DNA from 2 places in the Streptomyces sp. TAA486 genome. Region 1 is predicted to be linked to the other one. Evidence: riboswitches for the same ligand, from Rfam matches in the RefSeq annotation. Region 1 holds a riboswitch; the other holds the start of a gene.

Region 1 (8,860 bases):
GCCCATGACGCGGTGATCCTCGTCGGTGCCTTCGCGTGGCTCGGGAAGCCCGTCGACGGGGTGTTCCTGGCCGCACTGCTGACCGTCATCGGCTACTCGGTGAACGACTCCGTCGTCATCTTCGACAGGGTCCGCTCGGAATGGCAGGGGCAGGAACCCGGCGCGAGGCAGGGGCAGAGGCAGGAACGAGGGCAGGCGCCCGGAGGCAGCGGACGGAGGAAATCGTTCCGGAGTGTGGTCAACAGCGCGGTCGTCCAGACGGTGCCGCGCACCCTCAACACCGGGATGGGCGCGCTGTTCATCATCGCCGCGCTCGCGGTGCTGGGCGGCGACTCGCTCGGCGACTTCGCCCTGGCACTGCTGATCGGCATCGCGGTGGGCTCGTACTCGTCGCTGTTCGTCGGTGCGCCACTCGCCGTCGAACTCGAGGCCCGTACGCACAGTTCGCCCCGCCCGGGAGGCGGGCCCAAGCCCGCGGCGGCCAGGGCGCGCCGCGCGCCGCACGACAACGGAGCGCGCGTCTGAGGAAGCGCCCCACGGCCCCTGACCGATGCCCGACGCACGCCGAGGGCGGCACCCCAACGGGATGCCGCCCTCGGTCCGTTCCGTACCGGGAGGCAGTCGGCCCTCCCCGCAAACGGATTTCCGATCGCTGCGCGATCAGAAGTCCATGCCACCGCCCATGCCACCGGTCGGGTCGCCGCCACCTGCGGCGGCCTTCTCCGGCTTGTCGGCGATGACGGCTTCCGTCGTCAGGAAGAGCGCCGCGATGGAGGCGGCGTTCTGCAGAGCGGAACGGGTCACCTTCGCCGGGTCGTTGATGCCCTCGGCGAGCATGTCCACGTACTCCCCGGTGGCGGCGTTGAGGCCGTGCCCCGGCTTCAGGTTGCGCACCTTCTCCGTCACGACGCCGCCCTCGAGGCCGGCGTTGATCGCGATCTGCTTGAGCGGTGCCTCCAGCGCGAGCTTGACGGCCTGGGCGCCCGTCGCCTCGTCGCCTTCGAGCTCCAGCTTCTCGAAGACGCTGGACGCCTGGAGCAGAGCCACGCCACCACCGGCGACGATGCCCTCCTCGACGGCGGCCTTGGCGTTGCGCACCGCGTCCTCGATGCGGTGCTTGCGCTCCTTCAGCTCCACCTCGGTGGCGGCACCCGCCTTGATGACGGCGACGCCGCCGGCGAGCTTGGCAAGGCGCTCCTGGAGCTTCTCGCGGTCGTAGTCCGAGTCCGAGTTCTCGATCTCGGCACGGATCTGCGAGACGCGGCCGGCGACCTGGTCGCTGTCGCCCGCGCCGTCGACGATCGTGGTCTCGTCCTTGGTGATCACGACCTTGCGGGCGCGGCCCAGCAGCTCCAGACCGGCGTTCTCCAGCTTGAGGCCGACCTCTTCGGAGATGACGGTGCCGCCGGTGAGGATGGCGATGTCACCGAGCATCGCCTTGCGGCGGTCGCCGAAGCCCGGAGCCTTGACGGCGACGGACTTGAAGGTGCCGCGGATCTTGTTCACGACGAGCGTGGACAGGGCCTCGCCCTCGACGTCCTCGGCGATGATCAGCAGCGGCTTGCCCGACTGCATGACCTTCTCGAGCAGCGGAAGGAGGTCCTTCACGCTGCCGATCTTGGAGTTGACGATGAGGATGTAGGGGTCCTCGAGCTCCGCCTCCATGCGCTCCATGTCGGTGGCGAAGTACGCGGAGATGTAGCCCTTGTCGAAGCGCATGCCCTCGGTGAGCTCCAGCTCGAGCCCGAAGGTCTGCGACTCCTCGACGGTGATGACGCCTTCCTTGCCGACCTTGTCCATCGCCTCGGCGATGAGCTCGCCGATCTGCGGGTCGCCGGCGGAGATGGAGGCCGTGGAGGCGATCTGCTCCTTGGTCTCCACGTCCTTGGCCTGCTCGAGCAGGGCGGCGGAGACGGCCTCGGTGGCACGCTCGATGCCGCGCTTGAGCGCCATCGGGTTGGCACCAGCGGCGACGTTGCGCAGACCTTCCTTGACGAGAGCCTGGGCGAGGACGGTCGCGGTCGTCGTGCCGTCACCGGCGACGTCGTCCGTCTTCTTCGCGACCTCCTTGACCAGCTCGGCGCCGATCTTCTCGTAGGAGTCCTCGAGCTCGATCTCCTTGGCGATGGAGACACCGTCGTTGGTGATCGTGGGGGCGCCCCACTTCTTCTCCAGCACGACGTTCCGGCCCTTGGGGCCGAGCGTGACCTTGACGGCGTCGGCGAGCTGGTTCATCCCGCGCTCGAGGCCGCGCCGTGCCTCCTCGTCGAACGCGATGATCTTGGCCATGTGAAGTGGTCCCTCCCGGACTGGGGATCCCCCTGCACAACCAGGGGACGGGTATACCGGACCGCGCTGGCGCCCGCGACGGACGGCCCTTCAGCCGCGTGGTTCCTTGCTCCACCCGACGAACGAGCCTCACCGACCCGGTCCTTGTCTGTCACTCTCACTCGGAGAGTGCTAACGCAATGATTAGCACTCGACCCCTGCGAGTGCAAGCGTCCCCAGGACATCACACCGGGCCGGGGCCGGCGCAACCGATCGGTCCGGGAACGTCCCGCGGTGCGCCGCCGTGGACGCACCCGGCCGGGCTGGCGCCGGGAGGAGAGGTCCGAACAGCCGTAAGAGGGGCCGCACCTCATCACGAGGTGCGGCCCCTCTTACGGCTGTTGTTACGGCTGTTGCAGCTCTGCGCAGTGTTGCGGGTGCTCAGGCAGTCACACGGACCATGTCCGCCTGCGGCCCCTTCTGACCCTGCGAGATCTCGAACTCGACCCGCTGTCCTTCGTCCAGGGTGCGGTAGCCGTCCATCTGGATCGCGCTGTAGTGCACGAACACGTCCGCACCACCGTCGACCGCGATGAAGCCGTATCCCTTCTCCGCGTTGAACCACTTGACGGTGCCCTGAGCCATCCCTAACTCCCCTATTACTGGCCCTTGCACGAGCCCGCACTTCGCGGACCCGGGTCAGACCTCACCTCCGGTACGGCCCCGCAGATGTGCGGAGGCTTACACCGGAAGGCGTCGACCGCGGCTGAATGTATCTGCACGGACGCCCTCTGCAACAGGTCGCGAAGACGAGAAATCTGAGCACCGACCGAGGGCCCAAAAGCCCGCATTCCGCGGGGAAGCGGGGCAAACATGGCCGGGCATAGCGTGCCAACACGACAATTGCCGCCCCGAATTCGGGCACAACTTGTCGCGTTCTCATATGCTCCCGGCACATGCCGGGTGAGTCACTGGGGTGGGATTGACCGCAACCCTATCGCGTCCCCACACGCGGAACCGCCCCCTCCGTTTCGCTCGGCGTGCACGGAGAAGGCGGTTCGACAGTAGGGGATCGGAGCCCGGCGCAGGGCGCCTTCACCGACCTCTCACGAGACCTCAGCAGCCCCCCGCAACCGCGGGAATGATGGACACGCCGGCACCGTCGGGCGTCGGTGTCTGAAGGCCCTGCTCGAAGCGGACGTCGTCGTCGTTCACGTAGACGTTGACGAATCGGCGCAGGTTGCCCGAGTCGTCGAGCACCCGCGCGCCGATGCCGGTGTGGTTGCTCTCCAGATCGGTCAGCACCTCGGAGAGAGTCGCGCCCTCGGCGCTCACCTCCGCCTGACCGCCGGTGTAAGTGCGCAGGATGGTCGGGATACGGACGTTCACGCTCATGATGCGAGACCAGCCTCTCGGAAGGAATCCAGGTTCGGACGGATGACGGCGGTCGGCCCGGTGGTGGGAGCCACCGCATCCAGGGTCTTCAGGCCGTCGCCCGTGTTGAGGACGACGGTGGTGAGGGTCGGGTCGAGCCGGCCCTCCTCGATCAGTTTCCTCGTGACTCCGACGGTTACGCCGCCCGCGGTCTCGGCGAAGATCCCCTCGGTCCGCGCGAGGAGCTTGATCGCGTCGACGATCCGCTGGTCGTCGACGTCCTCCACCGCGCCGCCGGTACGGCGCGCGATGTCCAGCACGTACGGGCCGTCGGCGGGGTTGCCGATGGCCAGCGACTTGGCGATCGTCTCCGGGCGCACCGGGCGCACGACGTCGTGCCCGTCCTTGAACGCGCGGGAGACCGGCGAGCAGCCCTCCGCCTGCGCACCGAAGATCTTGTACGGCTTGTCCTCGACGAGACCGAGGGCGATCAGCTCCTTGAGCCCCTTGTCGATCTTCGTGAGCTGCGAGCCGGAGGCGATGGGGACCACGAGCTGGTCCGGCAGCCGCCAGCCCAGCTGCTCGCAGATCTCGTACGCGAGGGTCTTGGAGCCCTCGGCGTAGTACGGGCGCAGATTGACGTTGACGAAGCCCCACCCCTCACCCGCGGGGTCGCCGATCAGCTCGGAGCAGAAACGGTTCACGTCGTCGTAGTTGCCCTCGATGCCGACCAGTTCGCCACCGTAGACAGCCGCCATGACGACCTTGCCCTGCTCCAGGTCGTGCGGGATGAACACGCACGAGCGAAGACCCGCACGGGCTGCCGCGGCACCGACGGCGCCCGCGAGGTTGCCGGTCGAGGAGCAGGAGAGGGTGGTGAAACCGAAGGCACGGGCGGCCTCCACGGCGATGGCCACGACGCGGTCCTTGAACGAGTGCGTCGGGTTGCCGGAGTCGTCCTTGATGTGCAGGGAGCCGGTGACGCCGAGCTCACGCGCGAGCCGGTCGGCCCGGACGAGCTTCGTGAAGCCGGGGTTGATGTTGGGCTTCGTCGCAACGTCGGCGGGCACCGGCAGCAGCGGCGCGTACCGCCAGATGTTGTCCGGACCGGCCTCGATGCGTTCACGAAGCGCCGCTGGGTCGCCGCCGGGGAACTCGTATGCGATCTCCAGCGGCCCGAAACACGCCTCACAGGCGAAGACCGGACCGAGAGGGATGCGCTCTCCGCACTCGCGGCAGGAGAGCGCGGCGGCGGGGCCGAGCGATACGCCGGCTCCGGCCTTGTCGGCGGTCGTGCTGGCGGCAGCTTGAACAGCCATGATTCGGCGAGGCCCTTTCTCCTCATCTTCCCCGTGACGTATCTCGCCACGAGACGGAATTGGCACCTTCCCGAGCCGGGAGCCTCGCGATGTCATTACTCGTGGTGCGAGACCGGCTGGAGGGTTGCCGGGGCTTCAACGGGCCGTTCCCTCTGCCCCTCTGGATGAGCGGTGTGAAGTTGTGTGGGCGGTGGCCGAGAACGCCGGGCCGGGACCCGGCATGCGATCGCCGTCCGCGTTGTTCAAGACTGTAACCGAAGGGCCTGGTGGTTGAGACAGGTGTCCGTACCGCGAGATGGATCACAGGGAGTGTCCGCGTGCTGGAGGAAGTCGAACAGTGGCTGGCGCGCCGGTCGTACTCGTGCGCCGACCGTCCCATGACGGAGCTGCTGGCGGCGAAGCCGGCGGCCGGCTCCCGGGTGAGCGTCGTGCTGCCCGCGCTGAACGAGGAGCGGACCGTCGGCCGCATCGTGTCGGTGATCCGGCGCGAGCTGATGGCCGGGCCCCCCTCGCTCGTGGACGAGCTGGTGGTGCTGGACTCCGGGTCCACCGACCGTACGGCCGAGGTCGCCGCGGACGCCGGCGCGCGAGTCGTGCACCGGGACGAGGTGCTCCCGAGGCTGCCCGCGCTGCCCGGCAAGGGCGAGGTGCTGTGGCGTTCGCTGCTGGTGACGAGCGGCGACATCGTCTGCTTCGCGGACGCCGACCTGGAGAACTTCTCCGCCGACTTCGTCTCCGGCGTCGTGGGACCGCTGCTCACCGACCCCCGGCTGCGGCTGGTCAAAGCGATGTACGACCGGCCGCTCGGTGACGACCCGGCGGGCGGCGGACGGGTCACCGAGCTCGTCGCACGGCCGCTGCTGAACCTCCACTGGCCGCGGCTCGCGGGGTTCGTGCAGCCGCTCGGCGGTGAGTACGCGGCGCGGCGCACGCTGCTGGAAGCGCTGCCCTTCCCCGTCGGCTACGGCGTCGAACTGGGCCTGCTCATCGACTCGTTGCACACGGTGGGCCTCGACGCGCTGGCGCAGGTCGACGTCGGCGTGCGGCGGCACCGGAACCAGGACGGGCAGGCGCTCGGCCGCATGGCCGCGGCGATCCACCACACCGCACAGCTCCGTCTGGCGCGCGGCAGCCACCTGGTCAGGCCGACGCTGACGCAGTTCGAGCGGGGCGAAGCGGGCCGCGGCGGGTTCGCGCCCCGCAGCCACGCGGTCGACACGGTGGAGCGTCCGCCGATGCGTGAGATCGCGGAGTACACGGACCGGCGAGCGGCGTAGGCGGGGCTGCCGGGCGGCGTGGACCGGGCCCGCCGGGTGTGCGCCGCGCGTCACGTTTGCCGGGATCGGGCCGCGGCTAAGCTCGGGCCATGGTCGTCGAACGCGCATCCCAGCAGGCCCTGGCGGACGTACTGGTCGCGTCGAACAGGGGTCCCGTCTCGTACTCCTTCACTGGGGCTAGCCCCACCCGGGCCGGAGGCTCTGGGGGAGGCTCACTTTCCGTGAAGCGCGGCGGCGGCGGCCTCGTCTCGGGACTCTCGGCCATCGCGACGGAAGGCGCCGGCGGCTCCGGAGGCAACGCCCTCTGGGTGTGCGCCGCTCTCGGCGACGGCGACAGGGAGGCCGTGCGCCGCTCGGGGGGCAAGCCGGACCCGGCCGACACCGGCGGTCAGTCCGTACGGATGCTGGACATCCCCGAGGACACCTTCACCGACGCCTACAACGGCATCGCCAACTCCGTGCTCTGGTTCGTCCACCACATGCTCTACCAGACGCCTCTCGAGCCGTCCTTCGGCGCGGAGTTCGAGCGGCAGTGGGCGTCGTACGAGCGCTACAACGCGGCCTTCGCCGACGCCCTGGCGGAGGAGGCGGCGGAGGGTGCGACGGTGCTGGTGCAGGACTACCACCTGACGCTGGTGCCCGGGCTGCTCCGCGAGCGCCGCCCCGATCTGCGCATCGGGCATTTCTCGCACACCCCGTGGGCGCCGCCGGACTACTACCGGATGCTGCCCGACGCCGTGGCGCGGCAGGTCCTGCGCGGGATCCTGGGCACCGACCGCGCCGCGTTCCTCACACGCCGCTGGGCGCGCGGATTCGCCGACTGCTGCGTGGACGTGCTGGGCGCGGCGGTCGGGGAGGACGAGTCGACGGGCGAGCTCGAGGTCGTCTGCGAGGGCCGGACCACCCGCCTCGGGGTGCACGGGCTGGGCGCGGACGCGGAGTTCCTGCGGGAGCGCGCGGGGCGGGACGACGTCGAGGAGCGGATCGGCATGCTGCGCGAGGAGATCGGCAGCGACGAGGACGGGCGGCCGCGGCGCGCGATCGTGCGGGTCGACCGCACCGAACTGTCCAAGAACATCGTGCGCGGACTGCACGCCTACGGCCGTCTGCTCGCGGACCGTCCCGAGTGGCACGGGCGCGTCGTGCACCTCGCTCTCGCCTACCCGTCACGTCAGGACCTCGCGGTCTACCGCGACTACATGAGCGAGGTCTCGCGCGTCGCGGACGAGATCAACTCCACGTACGGGACGCCGGGTTGGACGCCGGTCGTGCTCTTCCTCAAGGACGACTTCGCACGCTCGCTGGCGGCGTACCGGCTGGCCGACGTCGCCCTGGTCAACCCGATCCGCGACGGCATGAACCTGGTCGCCAAGGAGGTCCCGGTCGTCTCCGACGACGGATGTGCCCTGGTCCTCTCGCGCGAGGCGGGCGCTTACGCGGAGCTGGGCGAGGACTCCTTCGTCGTCAATCCGTACGACATCGCGGAAACGGCCCGCGCACTGCACGAGGCGCTGACGCTGGACCACGGCCGGCGGGCGGAGCGCACCAAGCGGCTCGCGGCGGCTGCGACTGCGACGCCACCGACCCGCTGGTTCCTCGACCAACTGCACGCGCTGCGGGGCGAGTAGCTCAGGGCTTGCGGCTCGGCTCCTCAAGGGAGTCGGCCAGCGCGCGCAGCAGTCGGACGACTCCGGCCGGTCCGTCGACGACGACGTCCGCGCGGTCGGCGATCTCCGGCACCGACTCGCCGGTGTCGCCGCCCCCGCTGCACACGAGCAGACCGGGCACGCCCTCGCCGCGCAGCTTCTCCACGGCCGCGAACGCTGCCAGGTCACCCAGGTCGTCGCCTGCGTACAGCACCGATCCGGCCCCCACCTCCCGGAGGTGCTCTGTCAGCGCCGCGCCCTTGTCGACGCCGGGTGCGCGCAACTCCAGGACCATGCGCCCCGGTTCGACGACGAGTCCGTGCCGGTCGGCGAGTTCGTGCAGCGGGGCGCGCAACAGCTCGAAGGCGGCGGCAGGATCGTCGGTGCGCCGCGTGTGCACGGCGACGGCGCGCCCCTTGTCCTCCGTCCAGGTGCCGGGCGGGACGCCCAAGTCGTCGAGAAGCGCCGGCAGTTCGGCCCGCACGGCCTCGACACCGGGCGGCGGCGGCGCGGTGCTCAGGCGTCCGGTGGCCGCGTCCCAGCGCTCCGCGCCGTACGCGCCGAGCACGGTGAGGTGTTCCAGGCCCTCGGCTCCCCCGAGGCCGCTCTGCCTTACGGCGGCCTCGGCCGGGCGCCCCGTCACCACGGCCACCGCGCACAGGCGCGGAGCGAGGCGGGAGAGCACCGGCACGGCGCCTGGGTCGGCGCGGGCGTCGGCGGGATCGGCGACGATCGGGGCGATGGTGCCGTCGAAGTCGAAGGCCACCACAGCGCGTCGGGGCTCCGAGAGGATCGCGGCGAGCCCTTCCCTGCCTGCGTCGGTACGGGGGGTCGGAAGGTCGGCCATGCCGCGACCTTACCCGCCGGTGGGCGGCAGCTCGCGCGGCTCGATGCGCTCCTCGACGGCCGAGTCGCCCTCACGCACGACGGTGTACGCGGCCTTGCCGGAGATCTCCGTGACGGCTTCGGTGAGACG
Region 2 (8,860 bases), on a different contig from region 1:
TCGACGGGTCGATGCCGCCGGAGCGGTACTGCGCACCGGCGAACGAAGCCAGCGCGGAGCGGAGGCGGTTGACCCGCTCCTGCTTCCTGGCGGCGCTCTCCTGGGCGTACTCGACCTGGCGCTGCAGTGCGCGGGAGCGCTCGGAGGCGGCGTTGTACCTCTCGGTGGCCGCCTCGGCCTGCTCGTAGAGCTTGTCGATGCGGGCACCGACCGCGCGGTCCTCCGCGGTTCCCGGGTCGGCCGGACGTGCGCCCGCGGGCGCGGCCGGCGACAGCGCGGCAGCGGCACCCGCCACCGCTGTCAGCACGACGAGACGGCCGGGCCAACTTCGGCCACGCTGGGCGGGTTTTCGATGACTCCGGTGCGAGACCACTGGGGACGAGCTCCTTCCGTTACGGCGCGGCGAATCTAGCCGTACCGCCAGGAAGGTTCCACGCACCGCGCGCGGCGCGACAGCCCGGACATATGCACGGACCCCGCCGATCGACGCAGGTCAACGGCGGGGTCAGGGGTCATTCCGGCGTGTTCGCTTTCACCCGGACGAACGACTGTGTCCTGTAGGCGAGATGACGCGCGTGTTGCCGGAGTGACCCATGCTGCTGCGGAGTCCGCACGACTCCGGAAGGCAGTGATCAGGAAGCGGGAGCTCAGCCGATCCGCACGCCGAACTGGAACGGCATGTTGTTGATCGACTCGTAGCGCACACCGGCACCCGGCTTGGGGGCGTGCAGGATCTGCCCGTTGCCCGCGTAGAAGCCGATGTGGTGCTGGTCGCCGTAGAAGATGACCAGGTCGCCGGGGGCGAGTGCGCCGCGGCCGATCTGGGTTCCGGCGCCGGCCTGAGCCTGGGAGGTGCGCGGCAGCGAGACGCCGGCCTGCTTGTACGCCCAGGAGGTGAGGCCGGAGCAGTCGAAGGAGCTGGGACCGGTCGCGCCCCACACGTACGGCGAACCTATCTTGCTCTTGGCGGCGGAGAGCGCGGCCGCGGCCCGCTGCGAGGCGGAGGCGTCGCTGCCGAGGTCCACACGCGAGGCGGAGGCACGGTCGGCTCTCGCCTGCTCGGCGGCCAGACGCGCACGGTCGCCCGCGGTGAGCTGGTTGAGGAGTCCGCGCGCCTTGGAGAGCTTCGCCTGGATGTCCTGCTTCTTCTCGCCGAGCTCCTTGCGGGTGTCGGCCAGGTCCTTCAGCTTGTCCGAGGCCTCCTGGCGCTGCTGCGCCAGGTTGCGCTGCTTCGTCTGGATCTTCTTCAGCGCCTCGGCCTGCTTGCTGCTCAACTGGTCGAGCGTGGAGGCCTTGTCGAGGTAGCTGTCCGGGTCCGAGGAGAGGAAGAGCTGTACGGACGGGTCCACGCCGCCGGTGCGGTACTGCGCCGTGGCCATCGAACCGAGGCCGTTGCGCATGTCGTTGAGGTCGTCCTGCCCGCGCGCCACGCTGTCCTGGAGGTTCGCGACCTCCTTCTCCAGCTTGTGCTGCTTCTCCTTGGCGCCGTTGTAGTTCTCCGTCGCGCCTTCAGCCTCTTCGTAGAGCTTGTCGACCTTCTCCTTGACCTCCTTCTTGGAGGCCTTGGGCTCCGCTTGCGCGCCCTGCGTGGTGAGGGCGACTGCCGCGGCGGCGGTTGCCGTGAGCACGGTGACGCGGCGAGTACGGCTGGGCTGCTTGGGTCGACGGTGGGACGCCACTGGGGCGAGCTCCTTCTTCCTCAGCCGCCTGCCGGACTGACACTCCGGCTCCACTTCGCCATGGGCGGGGCTCCGCGGAACGAGGCGGTCCTCCGCTGCCGCCCCGGATGGACGGCCAAACGTGCGGAGGTTCGGGGCCAGACATTAGCCACGCGTAATCGTCGGATCAAATCACTCTCAGAAAAAACCCGTCACAGGAGCAGATTCTTTACTCACATCGCACAGGGAGCGATGACGGAGTCACGCAGCGGTGCGAACGCGGGCCCGACGGCCCCGGATTGGAACCTGCCGCCCGCGACGTGCCCTGCGCATGCCCGTCGTTGGACTCCACTGTGATGGCGGTGTGAGGGATGTGAAGCCGGAACCGTCCCCCGGTGGACCACGACGCCGGGTTCGTGCAGGTCGTCCCCTCGCGGCGCCAGTTGGGCACATACGTCGGCCGGGCACATCCCCGTCCGGAGGCGGCAGTCCGCAACCCTCACCCGGGCGCGAACGCCATGTGCCGGGGAAGAGGACGTTGTCCGGACGCGACGGTTCCGGGGCTCGGAGGTGTGCCGCAGGGACGCCGCCGGAACCCGTCTAAGTCCGTCCGAGACGGCGCAGAAGGAGGGTCGAGGCGACAGGGCGGGCTCCGGCGGCCGCACAGCCGTCCGCCACCTCACGGTCCGAGGAGACGACCACCACGGCACGTCCCGGAGGCTCCGCCCGCACGAGTTGCCGGATGAGCTCGTCGGCGGTCTCCCCCGGCTTGCTGAACAGGACGCGCACTCCCCGCGGAGGCGCCAACAGCACGGGAGCGGCGAGTTCGGCCCCGTCGAAGACGCATGTGACCTCGGCGCCGGACTGGGCGGCGAGGCCCGCCAGCCCCGCGAGAAGCCTCAGCCGCTGCTTGTCCAGGGGCATCGTGGGATAGCCGGTCTTGGTGACGTTGTAGCCGTCGACGACCAGATGCGACTGCGGCAGCGTGAGGAGCTGGTCGAGAAGTTCCGGATCGGTCTCGGACAGGGCGCGCGCGGCGATGTCGCGCGGGGTCATGCGCCCCGGTTCGACGGCGTCGACGGTATCGGCGGGGCGGCTCGTCGTAGGGGGAAGCGCCAACTCGCGACGGAGACCCTGTGCGGCGTCGAGAACGCTGTCCAGCAGCAGCCGCACCCGCATGTCCTGCACGCTGCGCCCCTCGCGGGCGGCACGGCGCCCGGCCTCCAGCGCGGATTCCGCTTCCGAGAGCCGGGTGCGCAGCCGGCGGCTCTCGCTCTCGGCCGCCGACTTCTCCGCGGATGCCGAGGAGCGCAGCTCCTCCAGCTCGGCCCGCGTCTTGCGCATCTCCGCCTCGCCGCGCTTCACATCGCTCTGGGCGCTGCGCAGCTTCCGCTGGGTCACTTCCAGCTCCTTGCGTACCGACTCCAGTTCGCCGCGGCCACGTTCAGCCTCCGTACGCGCCGCGGTACGCGCCTCGGCCAGTTCGCCGCGGAGCCTGACCAGTTCGCGCTGGGCCTCCTCGCCGGCGCGTTCGGCCTGCGCACGCTGGGCCTCCTCGCCTGCCGCGGCGACGAGCTTGGGCCAGTCCACGGGACGCAGCACGTACGCCACGGCCGCCACATCCACGGGATCGGCGGCGGGCGGGGGCGTGCCCGAGGTCAGCGCCTCGGTGAGTTCCGGGAAGCGCTCGCGCAACTGCTCGGCGATCCGCTCGCGGAACGCGGGTTCGCTCTCGAGCGCCGCGGCCATCGCGTTGGCGCCGAACTTGATGCGGCGCTGCGGGGTGAAACGTGCGTACTGGCGCAGCGGGGCGGGCAGTTCGGCGACGGTCAGGCCGCCCAGCGCGTCGCCCGTGAGGGACACCACCCTGCGGCGGACCTTCTCGGGCAGCGGCCTGTCGAAGGGTTCGGCCTCCTCGGAGCGCGGCGGACCGGCGGGCCTGGGCTCGTCTTCGCCCTCACCGGCGACGGGACCTGCGTCCGTCTCCGGTGAGGGGTCGGCACCCGGCACCGACGGCTCGCGCCCCGAGCCGTCGGCACTCCCATCCACCACCGTTCACACCTGCCGTTTCTCAGACCTGGGCGCCCGGCCGGTCCACGAGCTCGACCTGGTCGGCGGCGTCGCACCACCGGCAGCGCACGGATTCGATGCTCTCACTGAGCACCTCCTGCTCCTCGACCCGCGGCTCACCGGCCAGGTCCAGGTGGACGTACTCGACGACCTTGCTGGAGCGCGTCACGTCGAAGCGCGTCAGATTGCCGCAGAGTGTGCATCGCCACCGGGTTCCGGCCGTGGGCTTGGGGACCGACATGGACTCGACCTCATTCCTTCGAGCGTTCGCGGGCATCGCTGCGGTGCGACCACGTGCGTGTGCGGTAACCCGACGAAAGCGCAGCATCGCCTGACGTAACCCTATGACCCTGCCGCACAGCGTGTGTCCCGAGGAGCCTGCCCAGTGCCCGAATCATCATGAACCGCACCGTGCCGAAGATGCCCGTCGTGACCTGTGCGCTCATCATCCTGTGCACCGTGATCTTCCTCACCGGCCCGGCCTCGGGTTTTCTGCCGGGCCACGGCAGCGGCACGTCCCTGCACCGGGCGCAAGCCGCGTACTTCAACCACTGGGGCGTCGTCCCTCGCACTCTGTGGAGCGGTGCCCTGCGGCCGTTCGTGACACCTCTGACCGCGCTCTTCCTGCACGCGAGCTGGCTGCACCTGCTGGGGAACCTGCTCTTCCTCCATGTCTTCGGCGGCCCGGTGGAGATGCGCATGGGCCGCCTGCGCTTCGCCGTCTTCTACGTGAGCGTCGGCTACATCGCCATGCTCTGCTACGCGGCGGCGCACAGCCAGTCGGGGGAGACCCTGGTCGGGGCGTCCGGCGCGGTCTCGGGCGTGCTGGGGGCGTTCCTCTACCTCCATCCGAGGGCACGGGTCACCAGCCTCTTCCCCTTCCTCTACTTCCTGCCGCTCCGCTTCCCCGCATGGGTGGTGCTCGTCTTCTGGCTCGCCCTGCAGTGGATCGCGGCCCGCGGGGACACCGACGGACCGGGCGTGGCCTACCTCGCCCATGTGGTCGGATTCACCCTCGGCTTCCTCTACGCGTGGGCGCGTTTCCGGCGTTTCCGTACGGCTACAGTGGGCACGCCCGCTCCGGCGACCCAGGGAGAGTCCACACCGTGATCACCTCGATCGTGCTCCTCAAGACCAGCCCCGAACGCATCCCCGAGATCGCCGAGCAGATCGCGGCGCTCGAGGGCGTCAGCGAGGTCTACTCGGTCACCGGTGCGCACGATCTGATCGCGATGGTGCGGGTGGCCCGGCACGATGACCTGGCGGACGTCATTCCCGGCCGGATCAGCAAGGTGCCGGGCGTGCTCTCCACGGAGACCCACATCGCCTTCCGCACCTATTCGCAGCACGATCTGGAGTCGGCCTTCGCCATCGGCCTGGACGCCTGAGGGCGCGGCCCGCCCGGGAGCCGGGCCGGGCCCCGGGGCCGCTCCGGGCGGCCCTGACGGCGCTCAGGCGGTGAGCACACCCCGGGCGGCGGGCTCCTGGAGGGCGTCGGTCTCCGGGACGCAGCGCCCCTCCTCCGTGCGGTAGCGCAGACGGGCCCCGTCACGTACGAGTTCGCGCACGGCCCGTACGAACCTCTCCACGTGCTCGTCCGGCGTCCCCGCCCCGATGCTCACCCGTACGGCGTTCAGCGACCGCCCCTCGGGCGCACCGCACTCACCGGGGTCCTCGCTGTGGGCACCCAGCAGCGCACGCACCAGCGGGTGCGCGCAGAAGAGGCCGTCGCGTACGCCGATGCCGTACTCGGCGGAGAGGGCCGCGGCGACGTGCGCGCTGCTCCAGCCCTCGACGACGAAGGAGACGACGCCGACCCTGCGCGCCGCCTCGGCCCTGACGCCGGCCGGCGTGCCCGCGTCGTCCGCACCGAAGAGCGAGAGCACCTGCACTCCGGGCAGCTCCGACAGGCCCGACAGCAGCTTCATGGTCAACTCCCCCTCGCGCGCGGCCAGTTCCGAGAACCCCGCCCCGGTGAGCGCCTCGCACGCGGAAGCGATGGAGTACGCGCCGATCACGTTCGGCGACCCGGCCTCGTGACGGGCCGGCCCGTTCTGCCACTCCACCTCGACGCCGCCCTCCGCGTCCCGCGCGACCTTGCGGCTGGCCCCACCGCCCGCCAGGTAGGGCTCGGCAGCGTCCAGCCAGTCGGGACGGCCCGCCAGCACACCGGCCCCGAACGGGGCGTACAGCTTGTGCCCGGAGAACGCCACCCAGTCGACGTCCAGTTCGCCGATGTGCACGGGGCGGTGCGGTACGAGCTGCGCCGCGTCCAGCACGATCCGGGCGCCGTACCGGTGCGCCGCTGCGACCAGCCGCCGTACGGGCCAGATCTCGCCCGTGACGTTGGACGCACCCGTCACACACACCAGCTTCGGGCCCTCGGGCGCCGCTGCCAGCGCGCGCTCCAGCGTCTCGACGGCCTGCCGCGGCGAGCGCGGTGCGTCCAGGAGGACCGTCTGCGTACCGGCGGCCTGCCACGGGAGGAGCGACGCGTGGTGCTCCGTCTCGAAGACGAACACGCGCGTGCCCTCAGGAAGCGCCGACGCCAGCAGGTTGAGCGAATCCGTGGTGGAGCGGGTGAAGACGACCTGGTCCGTGCGGCGGCAGCCGAGGAAGCGCGCCACCGTGTCACGGCTCCGCTCGAAGAGGGCGGTGGAGTGCTGGGAGAGGTAGCCGGCGCCACGGTGCACGCTGCCGTAGTACGGGGCGTACGCGGCGACGTCCTCCCACACCCTGCGCAGCACGGGCGCGCTCGCGGCGTAGTCCAGTGCGGCATAAGGGAGTTCACCGCCCGTCGCGAGCGGCGCGCCCACGTCCAGGCCCAGCACCGGCAGGGGCGCGGAGGCGGGGGCGGCGACAGGGGCGGGCTCCGGAACCGGCTCGCGGGCCGGCGCGGGACGGTCGGTGGCGGACGCGATGAGCAGGCTCATGCGAAGTCTCCCTCGAATGCCGGGGACCCCTGGCATACGCCTCCCCGCCGAAGGCAGGGGAAGAGGGATCCGTGCTTGCCGCACGACCCTGCTGTCGAACGGCCCGGTCATCACCCGGGGCACCCCACCACGGAAGGAGGGTTGCCGGACAGCGGGCCGGGGCCTTGATCGCTGTCGCTCGTGACCTGGCGGGAAGTATGGCACAGAGTGCCGCGGGCTCCGCCCCGCCGTCCGTATCCCGGACAGCTATGGGGTACCACCCGGGCTGGAGGCGCGGGTGGAGGAGCCGCCGCGGCACTCCGGTGTCACATGTGGCTGGCCGTCACCCAGCGGTCCAGCGCGGCACGCGCGGCGCCGCTGTCGACCGATTCGGCCGCCCTGTCCATCGCCGCACGGATCTGCTCAGTCAGCGGGGCGTCTCCCGGTTCGAGCGCGACGAGTGCCGCGGCGGAGTTGAGCAGCACGGCGTCCCGCACCGGGCCGTGCTCACCGTCCAGCAGAGCGCGGGCCACATCGGCGTTGTAGGCGGCGTCGGCGCCGCGCAGCGCCTCGACCGGCACGATGTCGAGGCCGACGTCACGCGGGTCGAAGGACTCCTGGCGCACCGCACCGTCCCGTACGACCCACACCGTGGACGTGGCGGTGGTCGTCAGCTCGTCCAGCCCGTCGTCGCCGCGGAAGACAAGGGCGGACGAACCGCGTTCGGCCAGCACACCGGCCATGATGGGCGCCATGCGGGGATTGGCGACGCCCGTCGCCTGAGCTCCTACACGCGCGGGATTCGTCAGCGGGCCCAGGAAGTTGAACGATGTGGGGATGCCCAACTCGCCCCGTGCGTTGGCCACATGGCGCAGCGACGGGTGGAACTTCACGGCGAAGCAGAAGGTGATCCCCGCCTCCGAGGCCACCTCGGCCACACGCTGCGGGCTCAACTCCAGGTTGACGCCCAGCTTTTCCAGCACGTCCGTGGCTCCGCTCGCGCTGGAGGCGGCGCGGTTGCCGTGCTTGACGACCTTCGCCCCGCATCCGGCGACGACGATCGCGGACATCGTGGAGATGTTGACCGTACGGGCCCTGTCACCGCCCGTACCGACGATGTCGACGGTCCGGCCGGGCACCTCGATCACGTTGGCGTGGGCGTACATCGCACGTACGAGACCCGAGATCTCCCCGACCGTCTCGCCCTTGGCCCGCAACGCCACCGCGAAACCGGCGATCTGTGCGTCGGTGGCCTCGCCTCGCATGATGTTGTCCATCGCCCACGCGGTGGCGTCGGCGCTGAGATCCTCACCGGCGAGCAGCGACGTCAGTACGTCCGGCCAGGTTTTCGGACCCCCGGCGGTAGCTCCCAGGCCGGAGGCTCTCGTGGGGGTACCGCCCAGGCCGGAGGCACTGGGGGAGGGAGAGCCGGCAGACGGAACGGCACTCATGGTCCCTCCTGAGGTCATCGGTTCGGTTGGGGCCCACGCACCCGGGTCCCGGCCGGATCACCGGGTGCACCGGCGGCCGGCATGCGGGAGTGCGGCGTGGGGGACGGCCCGGCATCAGGGCCCGGCCAGTCCCCACCCTAGCGGCACCCGTCCCCGGCCAGGACCTCCGTCGGGCACGCGCGGGTCGAGGCCGGCGCGCGGCGCGGGCCACCGGGCGGACACGGACACACGCGAAGGGCCGGGCTCCCACTCGGGAAGCCCGGCCCCTCGTCCGTGGCTGCACGGCCCGCACCCGGCGGCGCCGCGGCGGCTCAGTGGTGGCCGTGGCCGCTCGTGAGCTCCTTGTACTCCTCGGCGGTCGGCTTGGGGATCTGCGCCTGCTCGCCGTAGTAGCCCTTGGAGAGCCGGGCGCGCAGCTTCTGCCCGCGGCCGACCTTCCGCTGGACGCCGTTCTCGTCCGTCTCCGGACCGACCTCGTACGGCTTGTGCTGCTCGTGCGAGGTGAGCGTGTGCAGCTGCTCCTGGGAGAGTTGCTCGTGCACCTCGATGAACTCACCGTGCGGGAGCCGCTTGATGATGCCGGACTCGCGCCCGTGCAGCACCTTCTCCTTGTCGCGGCGCTGGAGCCCGAGGCACGCGCGCCGGGTGATGAAGAAGACGACCACCGGCACAACGAAGAAGGCGATCCGCACGAACCATGTGATCGAGTTGATCGACAGGTCGAAGTGCGTGGCCACCAGGTCGTTGCCGCCGCCGATCAGCATCACCG

The links. Region 1 has a riboswitch for S-adenosylmethionine ahead of thrC (threonine synthase). Riboswitches for the same ligand answer to the same signal wherever they lie in the genome.
Region 2: linked by a shared signal. The riboswitch ahead of I004_RS33625 (aminotransferase class V-fold PLP-dependent enzyme) and the one ahead of thrC (threonine synthase) in region 1 are both predicted to bind S-adenosylmethionine.

What each region holds. Positions count from the first base shown of each region.
Region 1 is NZ_AUEV01000013.1:264,134-272,993, forward strand. It holds gene secD (protein translocase subunit SecD) at 1-525, shown strand, start outside; gene groL (chaperonin GroEL) at 661-2,289, opposite strand; gene I004_RS0118710 (cold-shock protein) at 2,710-2,913, opposite strand; gene I004_RS0118715 (MoaD/ThiS family protein) at 3,385-3,663, opposite strand; gene thrC (threonine synthase) at 3,660-4,961, opposite strand; SAM riboswitch class I at 4,981-5,132, opposite strand; gene I004_RS0118725 (glucosyl-3-phosphoglycerate synthase) at 5,279-6,238, shown strand; gene I004_RS0118730 (trehalose-6-phosphate synthase) at 6,328-7,866, shown strand; gene otsB (trehalose-phosphatase) at 7,868-8,731, opposite strand; gene I004_RS0118740 (peptidase E) at 8,741-8,860, opposite strand, start outside.
Region 2 is NZ_AUEV01000007.1:358,363-367,222, forward strand. It holds gene I004_RS0112410 (C40 family peptidase) at 1-307, opposite strand, end outside; gene I004_RS0112415 (NlpC/P60 family protein) at 648-1,679, opposite strand; gene I004_RS0112420 (NYN domain-containing protein) at 2,259-3,548, opposite strand; gene I004_RS0112425 (hypothetical protein) at 3,730-3,969, opposite strand; gene I004_RS0112430 (rhomboid family intramembrane serine protease) at 4,149-4,838, shown strand; gene I004_RS0112435 (Lrp/AsnC family transcriptional regulator) at 4,835-5,116, shown strand; gene I004_RS33625 (aminotransferase class V-fold PLP-dependent enzyme) at 5,180-6,661, opposite strand; SAM riboswitch class IV at 6,728-6,847, opposite strand; gene trpD (anthranilate phosphoribosyltransferase) at 6,967-8,091, opposite strand; gene qcrB (cytochrome bc1 complex cytochrome b subunit) at 8,403-8,860, opposite strand, start outside.